3 regions of the Brevibacillus sp. WF146 genome follow, and region 3 is predicted to be linked to each of the others. Evidence: riboswitches for the same ligand, from Rfam matches in the RefSeq annotation. Region 3 holds a riboswitch; each other region holds the start of a gene.
The links. A riboswitch is a leader RNA that binds a small molecule or an ion and turns the genes downstream of it on or off. The one in region 3 is predicted to bind cyclic di-GMP.
Positions count from the first base shown of each region.

Region 1: it holds a riboswitch for cyclic di-GMP, as region 3 does, so the genes downstream of both, A6764_RS03355 (DUF5317 domain-containing protein) here and ggt (gamma-glutamyltransferase) in region 3, are expected to answer to the same signal.
Region 2: it holds a riboswitch for cyclic di-GMP, as region 3 does, so the genes downstream of both, A6764_RS06170 (methyl-accepting chemotaxis protein) here and ggt (gamma-glutamyltransferase) in region 3, are expected to answer to the same signal.

Region 1 is NZ_CP109943.1:678,541-682,740, forward strand. Features, by position in the region: gene carB (carbamoyl-phosphate synthase (glutamine-hydrolyzing) large subunit) at 1-175, shown strand, start outside; gene argF (ornithine carbamoyltransferase) at 120-1,091, shown strand; cyclic di-GMP riboswitch class II at 1,184-1,266, shown strand; gene A6764_RS03355 (DUF5317 domain-containing protein) at 1,524-2,075, shown strand; gene A6764_RS03360 (HD-GYP domain-containing protein) at 2,059-3,393, shown strand; gene A6764_RS03365 (DUF4760 domain-containing protein) at 3,563-3,991, shown strand; gene A6764_RS03370 (VanW family protein) at 4,010-4,200, opposite strand, start outside.
Region 2 is NZ_CP109943.1:1,272,369-1,276,568, forward strand. Features, by position in the region: gene abc-f (ribosomal protection-like ABC-F family protein) at 80-2,053, shown strand; cyclic di-GMP riboswitch class I at 2,137-2,224, shown strand; gene A6764_RS06170 (methyl-accepting chemotaxis protein) at 2,369-4,129, shown strand.
Region 3 is NZ_CP109943.1:426,079-430,278, forward strand. Features, by position in the region: gene A6764_RS02235 (methyl-accepting chemotaxis protein) at 1-871, opposite strand, end outside; gene ggt (gamma-glutamyltransferase) at 967-2,589, opposite strand; cyclic di-GMP riboswitch class I at 2,839-2,928, opposite strand; gene A6764_RS02245 (SET domain-containing protein) at 3,228-3,827, shown strand; gene A6764_RS02250 (glutamine--tRNA ligase/YqeY domain fusion protein) at 3,924-4,200, shown strand, end outside.

The DNA.
Region 1 (4,200 bases), 250 kb from region 3:
CGGCCGCAGCGGCTTTGCTCTGCGGAGCCGGCTGGTCCAGCAGGGGGTTCCGCTGTTCACTGCCGCGGAGACGTTTGCGCTGTACGTGGAAGCCATTACGGAGAAAAGAGGTGACGGGCATGCAGCCTGTGAAGATATTGGATCACTTTGCAAGCGAGCAATTGGCCAGTTGTAAAGGAAAAGACCTGCTCCGCGTCGATGAATTCAGCGGAGAGGAGCTGACTCAGCTCCTGCATTTTGCCGCCTATCTCAAACAGCGGCAAAAAAGCGGTCAACCGTATCAGCCGCTCAAGGGGAAGACATTGGGGATGATTTTCGACAAGTCGTCGACGCGCACCCGCGTTTCCTTTGAAGTAGGCATGTACCAATTGGGCGGCATGAGCATGTTTTTGAGCGGCAAGGAACTGCAGCTCGGACGCGGCGAGCCGATCAGCGATACGGCCAAGGTGATGTCCCGCTACGTCGACGCCATCATGATCCGCACGTTTTCCCACGCCGGGGTGGAGGAGCTGGCCGAACACGCCAGCATTCCGATCATCAACGGCCTGACCGACCAGTTCCATCCGTGTCAGGCGCTGGCCGACATGCTGACGATCTGGGAGCACAAGGGCACGCTGCAGGGCGTCAAGCTGGCCTACGTGGGCGACGGCAACAACGTCGCCAACTCGCTCGTGCTGGCGGCCGCCCTGCTGGGCCTGGACGTGCGCGTCGCCACGCCGCCGGGCTATGAGATGGACGCCGACATCGTGAAGAAAGCGGCCGCGTATGCGCTGGCCAGCGGCGGCCGGGTGGGCGTCACGCACGATCCCGCCGAAGCGGTGAACGGCGCCGACGTCATCTACACGGACGTGTGGACCAGCATGGGCTTTGAAGCGGAAAACGAGCAGCGCCTCAAGGATTTTGCGGGCTATCAGGTAAACGAGCAGCTCGTCCAACACGCCGATCCCGGTTACCTGTTCATGCACTGCCTGCCTGCGCACCGCGGAGAAGAAGTGTCGGCCGGCGTGATTGACGGTCCCCACTCCGTCGTCTTTGACCAGGCGGAAAATCGCCTCCATGCGCAGAAGGCTGTCTTGGCAGCGCTGTTGTGAATATAGTTCTGGGGAAATTTTACCATTCAGAAATTGAAGCTATTAGACTATGAATCTATGATTGCCGAAATTTGTCATGAACGTGTAAAATATAGGTAGGAAGCGCGATGAAGTACAGACTGTATCTGGTCGCTTGGTCTGTATGGAGCCAGTAGCGAATCCGCCCTCTTTTCGAACGGAAAGAGGAAAGAAGAGCACAGGCTGTATGTGGTCGCTTGGCCTGTGTGTCCACAAGTAGCGAAACCAGCTTTCTCCACTATGTAAAAGGGGGGAATTGGAATGAAAAAATGGTTCGTTGCTGTCTTGCTGGTAGCCGGTATTGTTGCTGCAACTTCTGCTAATTATCACATTGGTTAATAATTTCAATGGCAAGGGAAAAACACCGCTTGACTGAAAAGTGGTGTTTTTTCCTTACCGTCTGGGGGATTTTGTATGTTGCTGGATGTCATTCTTCTCTCTTTTCTGATTGCGCTGCTCAGGGGAGGAAAACTAAAAGAAATCCCTACATTTAAAGGAATAATGATGCTGGTTGCCAGTATTGCGCTGCAGATTCTCTCCGCATTTGTTCCCGCGTACGGGGGTATTTTTGTCTCCGCAGCTTATTTGTTTATTCTGGGTTTTTTTCTCATGAACCGGGAATTTGAAGATATCCGCATTCTCATGGTCGGCTGGTTTTTAAATGCGATTGTCATTTGGACGAACGGCGGGAGAATGCCCATTGATCTGGAACAAGCCAAGAAACTGCCCTACGACCTCACTCCGGTACTCAACGGCACCGACTTTAAGCATACGGTCTTGACAGAGCAAACGGTTCTGCCCTTTTTGTCCGATATTATTTATATGCCGTCCATTATTCCGAGGGTGATCAGTATCGGTGATATTTTTATTATGTTAGGGGCATTTCTGCTTGTTCAGCGCTTGATGAACAAGCCGATCTCGTTACTTCAACTTCGAGAAGGTAAAAGTTATGCGACAAAGAGCTGAGAAACGATACATTTTGAAAGGATTACTGGTGATTTTGGGGTTTACCGTTTCCGGTATCCTCATCATTTTGAACTCCCTGCCTTACTGGGAGCCCAGAGAAAACTGGGAAATATTGATTTCCTATGTACTTCTCACCATCATCTCTTCATTTGCGCCCGTCAGGACGTTAAACTATATACTCACACTTAACAACGCCGTTATTTTTTCAGGGATACTGCTCTTCGGTGCGTGGGTCGGAATCTGGTCGGCCGTTATTGAGGCTTTGATTTTATCCGTCCTTGTCAAACCCAATCCCTTAAAAGCTGCCGCCAATTTCGGACAAATTATGCTGACGATATGGGCTGTAGATGTTCTGAAAACGGCGTGCAATGTGCTTCCCGTTCCCACCATGATCACGGATGTAATCCTGGTGGTAGCGTATTGGTTTATTAACATCATGCTTTGCGGATTAGGAATTTCCTATTTTCATAAGTCGAAATGGATACCGACAGTAAAAAATTTGGCGAATGGAACAACGCTTACCTACTTGCTTTTGTTGATTCTCGGCGGCGTCAGTGCACGCCTGGTTGAAACGTTTGGGCTATCCGCCATCGTACCGATGATGGTCGCTTTTGTCCTCATGAGTTTTGTCTTTTATCAATACTACGATAGTCTTACAAAACTGCGCCAAAAAATGGACGAGATCAAATCCTTCAACCACAAATTCCTCACCGCCATGGCCGCTTCCATCGATGCCCGTGACCATTACACGAGCGGCCATTCCCAGCGGGTGGCCCATTGGGGACGGGAGATCGCCCGGGCGATCGGGCTGCCGGAGGAGAAGGCGGAGGAGGTTTATTTTGGCGGGATTTTGCACGACATCGGCAAAATCGGCATTGAGGATCAGATTCTCAACAAACGTGGGAAATTAACACCGGAGGAGTACGACAAGATCAAGCAGCACACGGTGATTGGATATGAGATTATCCTGCAGGCGGGCATGTTTCACGAGCTGCTGCCGGCCATCCGTTCGCACCATGAGCGAATCGACGGCAAGGGCTATCCGGACGGATTGGTCGGCGAGGAGATTCCGCTGATGGCCCGCATTCTGGCCATCTCTGACGCCTTCGACGCGATGGTGGCGGACAGGCCGTACCGCAAAGGGCTGCCGGTAGAGGAGGCCCTGCAGGAGATCAGCCGTGGGGCGGGGACGCAGTTCGACGCCGAACTGGCCTATCATTTCATACGCATCATCAGGCAGCTGCCCCGCGATGAATTGGAAACGATCATTCGGCAGGACGCGCAGCCGCAAAGGCATCTGCAGGAGGTGGCCCGATAGGGGACCCTCCTGTTGACGCTTCACGAGCAGTCCCCGGTGCTCGGACGAGCCCGGGGATTTGCTGTCCGGATGCAGGCCATGCGCGAAAAAATGCGAACAAACGCTTGTCTTTTCACCTGGTCTGGGACATACTGGAATCGGGTTGCATCTTTTTGTGAGGTGATAGCACATGATTCCCACGTATCAGGATGCGGACATTATTCTGAAATTGTACGATCAGTTCGAATCGGAACGGCTGCGGGCCGCGAGACAGTGGTTCGCCACCTCGCTGGCGGAAGAGGAGCTGGATTACGACGCGTTTTTGCGCCTGTATCCGCGCGGCAGCGAAGGCTATAACCACTTTGTCGCGCTGTACGGCTTCTTCGAGATGGTAGGGGTGCTGCATAAAAACGGCCTCGTCCATCCCGACCTGCTGTTTGACATGTGGTTTGTCAACGGCTTTTTCCGCCGGATGTACCCGATTTTCGTCGGATGGAGGGCGCAGGGAGACATTCACGTGGCGGAAAATTTTGAACGGCTGGCCCTGGCCGAACTGAAGTGGATCGGCACGCACAAAGGAAAGGAATACGTTCCCGAGGTGCCTTACGCCCGCAAGTAAGGAAGCGCCGGACAACCATCAGGGTTGTCCGGCTTTTTGCATGTTGGGCGTGATGTCGGCCAGGTCGTATTTCACTTCCGAAAAGTTGCGGATCACCAGTTCCTCTCCGGTGCGGTTCCCTGTTCGCTTGTCAATGACGAGTCGCCATATTTCGTTTAGCCGATAATGTTTTCCTCCCTGCCGCAGAAACGCGTGGTTGCGCTCTTCGA
Region 2 (4,200 bases), 850 kb from region 3:
CCGGGGCGGGAGCGGGCCCGCTTGGCCGGACCTGTCTGTCGGGCAGGGCGGTGGCACAACCCCAAGGAGGCGTTTTTCCATGATCATCATCGCGACCCAACACGTGCAAAAGTCGTACGGAGCGGACCCCGTTCTGCGGGATGTCACGCTGGAGATCAAGGCGGGCGAGCGGGTCGGCATCGTCGGACCGAACGGCGCGGGCAAAACCACGCTGTTCAAGCTGCTGGCCGGCCTGGAGCAGCCCGACGCGGGAGAGGTGTTCCGGGCGAAGGGCATCCGCTGGGCCTACCTGCCGCAGACGCCGCAGTACCCGCCGGAATGGACGGCGCGGGACGTGATCGCCAGCGCCTTTGGCGACGTCCTGGCGATACAGGAAGAGATGCGCTCACTGGAGCGGGAGATGAGCCGCGTCGGTGAAGCGGACCGAGAGCTGGAGCGGCTGATCGGGCGCTACCAGACGCTGCAGTCCGAGTTTGAGCGGCTGGACGGCTATCAGTGGGAAGCCCGCATGGCACAGGTGACGGACGGCCTGGGTCTCTCCGAGGGATTTCTGTCCACGCCCTTTGCGCGGTTGAGCGGAGGGGAGCAGACCAAGACGGGACTGGCCAAACTGCTCTGCCAGCAGAGCGACGTTCTTCTCCTGGATGAGCCGACCAACCATCTCGACCTGGAGGCGATGGAGTGGCTGGAGGGGTTTTTGCGCGACTATCCGGGAACGGTGCTGATGATCTCGCACGACCGCTGCTTTCTGGACGCGGTGGTCAGTTCCATCTACCACCTCGACGGAGGCGTGGCGGAACACTACACCGGCAACTACAGCACCTTCGTCAAAGAGCGGGAGGAGCGGCTGCTGCGCCAGTTTGCCGAGTACCAGGAGCAGCAGAAAAAGATCAAAAAGATGCAGGAAGCGATCAAACGGCTGAAGGAGTGGGGCAACCGCTCCAATCCGCCCAACGAGGCGTTTCACCGCCGGGCGAAAAGCATGGAAAAGGCGCTGGACCGGCTGGAGCGGATCGAACGGCCCCGTCTGGAAGCGGAGCGGATGGGCCTGGCGTTTCACAAGGCGGAGCGGAGCGGCGAAGAGGTGCTGGTCGCGGAGGGCGTGAGCAAGTCGTTCGGGGGGAAGCGGCTGTTTGACGGCGCCTCCCTCCTGCTGCGGTACGGCGAGCGAAAAGCGATCCTCGGACCCAACGGCTGTGGCAAGTCGACGTGGATCAGGATGATGGTGGGCGAGCTTCCGCCCGACGCGGGAACGGTGCGGATCGGAAGCAGTGTCAAGCTCGGCTATCTCTCCCAGCGGGCGCTGGAGGGGGACCAGGAGCGGCGGGTGATCGACGTGTTTCGGGAGACGGCGGCCGTCTCCGAGGCGGAAGCGCGTCACCGGCTGGCCGCGTTTTTGTTTTACGGCGAACAGGTGTTCAAGCGGATCGGCCAGTTGAGCGGCGGGGAGCGGATGCGCCTGCGGCTGGCGCAGTTGATGCACCAGGACGTCAACCTGCTGGTGCTGGACGAGCCGACCAACCACCTGGACATTGAGGCGCGCGAAACGCTGGAGGAGGCGCTGGCCGGCTTTCAGGGATCGCTGCTCATCGTCTCCCACGACCGGTACTTTTTGCAAAAGATGGTGGACGGCGTCTACTGGGTGGAAAACGGCCGGCTGGTCCACGACGAGGGAACCTTTGAAGAGGCGCGGGAAAAACGAAGACAGCGGCACAGCGGGGCTGGCAGCCGGACGGCGGAGAACGCGCGGAAAGCGGGGGAGCCGCTGCAAAGCGAAAAGCGGCCGCATGCCGAAACGATGCCGCACACGATGAAACCGGCCGGTTCCGGCCCGGATGCGGCCAGCTCCCGCAAGCGGCCCAACCCGTACAAGCTGGCGGAACTGGAGCGGGCGATCGCCGAGCGGGAAGCCCGGCGGGATGAGGTGATGGCCCTGCTGTCCGGCGGCGAGACGGACTACCGGAAACGGATCGGCTGGCAGCAGGAGCTGGAGCGGTTGACGGAGGAGATCGACGCCCTGTACCGCGAGTGGATGGAGCGGCAGGAGAGCTAGCCGGGAGAGCAGGCAGGAGAAAAGGTGTCCCCCTTGACGGAACGCAACGGTATAAGTTACCATTATATTGACAATTGATATATTTTGAAAAAAGGCAAACCTATTGAAAAGTAGGGACGCAAAGCTAAGGGCCTAAGGTAACTTCGTTTACTATGGCAGCCGGTTGCCAATCTGTTTTTTAAGCCTTCTTGCCCTTTTAGCAGGAAGGCTTTTTTTATTTTGGCAGAAAAAGGGGGTTGGGCCCGAATTTGGCAGGGATTGACGAGAGGCAAGGATGAGTGGCAACCGTAATCATGAAACCTGGAGGTATCAAAAGTGGCAGCAAGACATGCAGTTGACAATGAGCAAGATCATCATGCAATCGTTGTAAAACACAAGAACGTAGCCAAAAACGTGAAAATCACCACATTATTGCTTACATTATTTGTCGTCACATTGGTTTCCGTCGGATATCTTTCCTTCACCGCCTTGAACAACATGGCAGCGTTCAGTCAGGACATGGACGATCTGTACGAGAAAAACATGCTCAAATCCCTTGCACTGAAGCAGTTTGAAACGGACTTTTACAGCATCAGGCTTGAAACCGCAAAACTGTTGTTTGCCAGTCGCTATGATCAAAATGTGGTACAGTCGATCGAAACCCAGAAGTCCAGCGCGGGCAGCATCCTCGAAGAAGTTCGGAATCAAGAGATGAGCGAGGAACAGAGGGCCATTATTGACGAAATCGACAGAAATTATACCCGTTATCTGGAAGCAGTGGACTCGTATATCGGCAGATTGAAGTCCAACGTGGCAACGACGGAAGAAGAGAGAGCCCAACTCACCCAGTATGCTGACACTGTTCAAACCAATATCAACAAACTGGTGACCTTGCAGGCGGATGAGGCGAAACAAGTGGTGAATCAAGCCGACGGGGAATACCAGCAGGCGAAAAACCGGTTTATTGGAGTTGCTGTCGGAATCGCCGTAATCGTTGGTGGCCTGACGCTGCTCCTGACAACACTGATGAAAGGCTCCATGGCTCAGATCAACAGCGTCCTGGCAAGGCTCTCGGCATATGACTTCACCGTTTCGCTGGAAGCGGAAGGCAAAAACGAATTTGCCCAGATGAACAGGTCGTTGTCAGTGGTCATCGACAACATGAAAAAAGCATTGACAGAGGTAAAGAGCAATTCGCATGAAGTGACGGATCATTCCCGAAACCTGGCGGCTGTTTCGGAGGAAATGTCGGCATCCTATCAGGAGCTTGCTGCGACCATGCAGCACGTAGCAGCGGGAGCGGCCACTCAGGCCCAGGATTTGTCCGAGATTGTCGGGGCTCTGTCGCAGTTGACCAGCAACATCGAACATGTGTATCAGGAACTGCAAAACGTCAAGGACGAAACCGAAACGGCTGAGAACAAAGCCCATATCGGAAAAGAAGAAATGGATAAGCTGGTCACCTCCATGGAGGAGATCAAACAAGCCATTGGAGTCGTTGTCAAGAAAGTGGGGATTCTGACCGACTCGGTCAAGGAGATCAGCGGCATTACCGATATCATTTCCGGCATATCGGACCAGACCAACCTGCTGGCGTTGAATGCGGCCATTGAAGCGGCAAGAGCGGGAGAAGCAGGCAGAGGGTTTGCGGTGGTGGCGGAAGAAGTCAGAAAACTGGCGGAAGAGTCCAGGCAGCATACCAATACCATTCTCCAGTTGGTCGAATCGATCCACAACGATACGGATGAAGTGATCAAAACGTCCCAGAACGTGGAAGCCTCCGTCATGGAGCAGGTGACATCGGTGGAAAACACGGTAAAATCCTTTGCGGATATCCTGGCTTCCGTCGAAAACATCGCCCCTCTGATGAAGAAGACGTACATGGCCATGGACGAGATCGTGAAGTCCAAGGATATCGTGATGGAACGGGTGGAGCAGGTAAGCGCCGTTACAGAGGAAAACTCGGCGACCACGGAAGAAGTCGCAGCCTCTTCCGAAGAACTGACCGCATCGTCGGAAGAAGTGGCGTCCACCGCTCAACAATTAAGTGAAATCGCCACGGGCTTGATGGAAACGGTAAACAGGTTTAAAGTGTAGCGTTTTTCCTGAAACGAAAGGGAGTGTGTCGATTACGATTCCCGTATCGATGCACTCCCTTTTGTCATGGA
Region 3 (4,200 bases):
CGATGACCACAATGACGGCGATGTTGCTGTTGAGAGCGGTCACGGCCGACGTAATGGATTGGACGGGGATATGCAGGAACAAGCCGTACTTCGTTTTCGCAATAGGCGCATAGGCGACCATGTACTCGCTGCCGGCGTAGCTGTAGGTATAGGAGGCCGTCTCGCTGCCGCCTTTCTTGAGGATCTCGGCCAATCCCTGCGGCAGACCGGCTTCATCCACCGCTTTGCCGATCAGCTCTTTGTTGGGATGGGCTTGAATCAGCCCTTTGTTGTCCACGAGAATGGCGTACCCGCCGCTGCCCAGGTTGAGATTTTGCAGGAAGGTTTCGGTAAACTGGTCAACGTTGACGAGACCAGTCAGGACGCCAAGAATTTGGCCGCTTTGGCTCTTGACGGGGGAGGCGACGACGATGGATCGCTTGCCGGTCGTCTTGGCGATCACGATATCGGAATAGCTGGATTTTCCGGCCATCCCGTCCTTGAAAAACGGCCGTTCGGACAAGTCGATGCCGACGCTTTTCGGAAACGTGTCGGCGGACACTTTCCCGTCCGGAGAGATGAAGGTGTTGCCGTCGAAGATCTTCATTTCCTCGGTGAACGAGCGAATGAACAGGTTTTTCGCGGCAGCGTCCGTCGATTGAATGTCAGATGAACGGGCCAGCACCTGAATCTCCGTCATCCGTCTGTCCAGGTATTGATCCATCGCGACGGCGGTGCTTTTGGCGAGGTCGATGTAGGACTGCCGCTGTTTGTCCGTGATGATTTTTGAGCTGCTGGTGGTGATGTACAGGGAGGTGCCGATGAGTGGTATGATCGCTACGACTAGAAACCAAACAATCAGTTTGTTTCGAAGCTTGCCGAAGACAAACACGAAGGAATTCCTCCTTTTATAATCAGGCCTGTTCGAACGTCTGAAGCGTGAAAGCATTCAGACTGCCGGGAACATTCCCGGCAGTCTGGAGTGAATCAATATCCGATTGCTGCACCTTCTCCGCGCGGATCGGCGCCGCCAAACTTCACGTTGGTGACGGGATCGATCAGAATTGCCCCGGATTGGCCCATTTGATCGGTGTAGGCGGCTTCCAGTTTTTCAACCGGGTGACCGCGTTTGATCAGTTCGTCCAGAACGTCCTGCGGAATCCGGCTTTCCACCTTGAGGTTGTTGGAAGAAGCGCCCCAGTTGCGTCCGTGCAGCCATCTCGGCGCTTCGATCGCGTCCTGTACGCTGAAGCCGAAATCGACGATGCGGGTCACCAGGGCGGCCTGAGTCTGAGGCTGTCCTTCTCCGCCTTGGGTTCCATAGAGGAGGTAGGGCTTGTCTCCCTTAAACAGCATCGCCGGATTGATGGTGTTGAAGGAGCGTTTGCCCGGCTCCAAGCGGTTGACGTGGTTCGGATCCAGGGAGAAGTAGCTGCCGCGGTTTTGCAGCAGTACGCCGGTGCCTTTGGCAACGATGCCGGAGCCCCAGTCGAAGTAGTGGCTTTGAATCATCGAAACGGCGTTGCCATCCTTGTCGACGACGCCGAGCCATACAGTGTCCCCTTTTGGATCGAGCGGCTCCACCGTTTGGGCTGCCTTTTTCATGTCGATCCGCTTGGCCAGTTCTTGACCGTGCTCTTTGGACAGCAAGTAATCCACCGGAATGTCGGCAAACTCGGGGTCGGTCAGCCATTTGTCACGGTCGGCAAAGGCTTGCTTGGTCGCTTCCACAATCACATGGTAGTAGTCGGGAGTGCCTTCGCCCATGCTCTTCAGATCGAAGTTGTTCAGGATGTTGAGAATGGAGAGCGAGGCCATCCCTTGCGAGTTGGGCGGCACGTTGTACGCCTTGTATCCGCGGTAGTCGACGGAAATCGGTTTTGCCCACGTGGCGGTGTGTTTTTCAAAGTCTTTCAGGGTGAGCAAGCCGCCGTTTTTCTGCACGTCGTCGACGATTTTCTTGGCGATTTCGCCTTTGTAGAATCCGTCCGCCCCTTTTTTGGCGATCACTTTCAAGGTTTCCGCCAGGTCTTTCTGCTTCATGATTTCGCCGGCCTGGTACGGTTCGCCGTTGGGCTTCAGGTAGATTTTGCGGAACTCTTCAAAGCGCTGCAGATTTTTCAGTTCGTTGTCGGTCGGATCGGTCGCGTACTTGGTCCAGTACACCTGGTTAGGGGAGACGGGATAGCCTTTTTCCGCGTATTCGATCGCCGGCTCCAGCAGTTTGCTCCACGGGATCTTGCTGCCGCTCATCTCCTTGTGGGCGTAGTTGTACGCTTCCCACCAGCCGGAAACGACTCCGGGGACGGTGTTGGCGGCCAGGTAACCGCGGGACGGGATTTTATCGTACCCTTTGCTCTTGTAGAACTCGATGGTCGCTTTCTCCCCGGCACGGCCGCTGCCGTTCAGGGCGCGCAGTTCTTTCGTTTTTGCGTTGTAGATCAGCCAGAAGTTGTCTCCGCCGATGCTGGTGTAATGGGGATAGACGACGGTCAGCGTGGAAGCCGCCGCGATCGCGGCATCTACCGCGTTTCCGCCCTCCTGCAGCGTCTTCAGTGCAGCGGCGGTAGCCAGGTAGTGCGGCGAGGTAACCATGCCGTTCGGCGACATGGAGGTTGGACGGTTGGCGGCATTTCCCGCCGATGCGAAGGCGGACAGGCTTAAAACGCCGGCCAGACCCAGAGCGCTGAGTTTTGTCCAGAACTTTTTCACAATCGTTCCTCCTTTGTCTTGTTGTAGAAGCGAGTTGCGATGGATGGTCCGTACGTCTGGCGCTTCACCTCCCCCTATGGCCTGCAACCGCTTGTTTCCATAAAAAGACCGATGACATAGGATCATCGGTCTGTCCTACATCAATACTTCGGTAACTGGCTGGCGTGTCCGCACGCGGCGGAGGTAGCCCCTGTAGCTTTGCGCCGCCGGGTTTCCCCGGGTTTGCCGTTTCGATATCAATGCCTGGTCTTGTGGAATTCAGAAAACGGGAAATGAGACCATCTTCATTTCATCCCGCGGTGCAAGCAGTCCAATGGACTTGGTAAAATCACGTCTCCTTTCATTAGATCGGTAAAAACGTCCCGATGTTTAATAACAAAATGAAAAAATTCTGTTGTATTTGTGACCATCGTCCGGTTCCTCTTCCTAGGCAGCAAATCTTTTTTCTTCGCACACACCTTCGCACACACCCGAGCCGGCCGGACTGATTATGATGTAGAAAACAGAGCAGCTTCGCCAAGGAGGGAAATGAGACGATGATGCATCCGGATACGGAACTGAGGTATATTCATGATGAAATCGGGTACGGAGTCTTTGCCACCAAGCTGATTCCCAAGGGAACCATCGTCTGGGTGCTGGACGATCTCGATCAGGTATTGGACCCGTCTTACGTGGAATCGCTTGATCCGCTGCGCAAGCAGGACGTGTTGAAATACTCGTTTCGCAATCAGCATGGAGCGTACATTCTCTGCTGGGATAAGGCCCGCTTCGTCAACCACAGCTTTCACGTCAACTGCGTCGGCACGGCCTACGATCTGGAACTGGCGGCCCGGGACATTCAGCCCGGCGAACAGCTTACCGACGACTACGGAACGCTCAATCTGGACGAACCGTTCGACTGCCTGCCGGAAACGGGCACCGACCGGGTCAGGGTCATGCCGGACGACCTGCTGCGCTATCACGCGTACTGGGATGACCTGGCCCGCGAAGCGTTCCGCCAGTTTGCCCGCGTTCCGCAGCCGCTCGCCCATCTGGTGCGCCCGCAGCATCTGGCAAAGATTCAGGCCGTCGTCGAACAGCGCAAGCCGCTGGATTCCATCGTGAACATTTATTACGACCGTCTGCTGCAGCGGTAAGTGTCCCGGCGGTGTGCGGCGGGACGGGGGACGGCCCGATTTGTTGAACTCTCGATGAGGAATCAGTATTATTGAATGTAAAGGTGAAGTGAAAGGTTGATTCAATTGGAAAACAAGTCGGCATCATCCAACTTTATCCGCAACATCGTCATCGAGGATTTGCAGGCGGGACGAGTGAAAGAAGTCGTTACCCGATTCCCTCCGGAACCGAACGGGTATCTCCATATCGGGCATGCCAAATCCATCTGCCTGAACTTTGAGCTGGCTGACGAGTTCAAGGGCAGAACCAACCTGCGCTTTGACGACACCAATCCGCTGAAAGAAGACACCGAGTACGTGGAAGCGATCAAGGAAGACGTCAAATGGCTGGGTT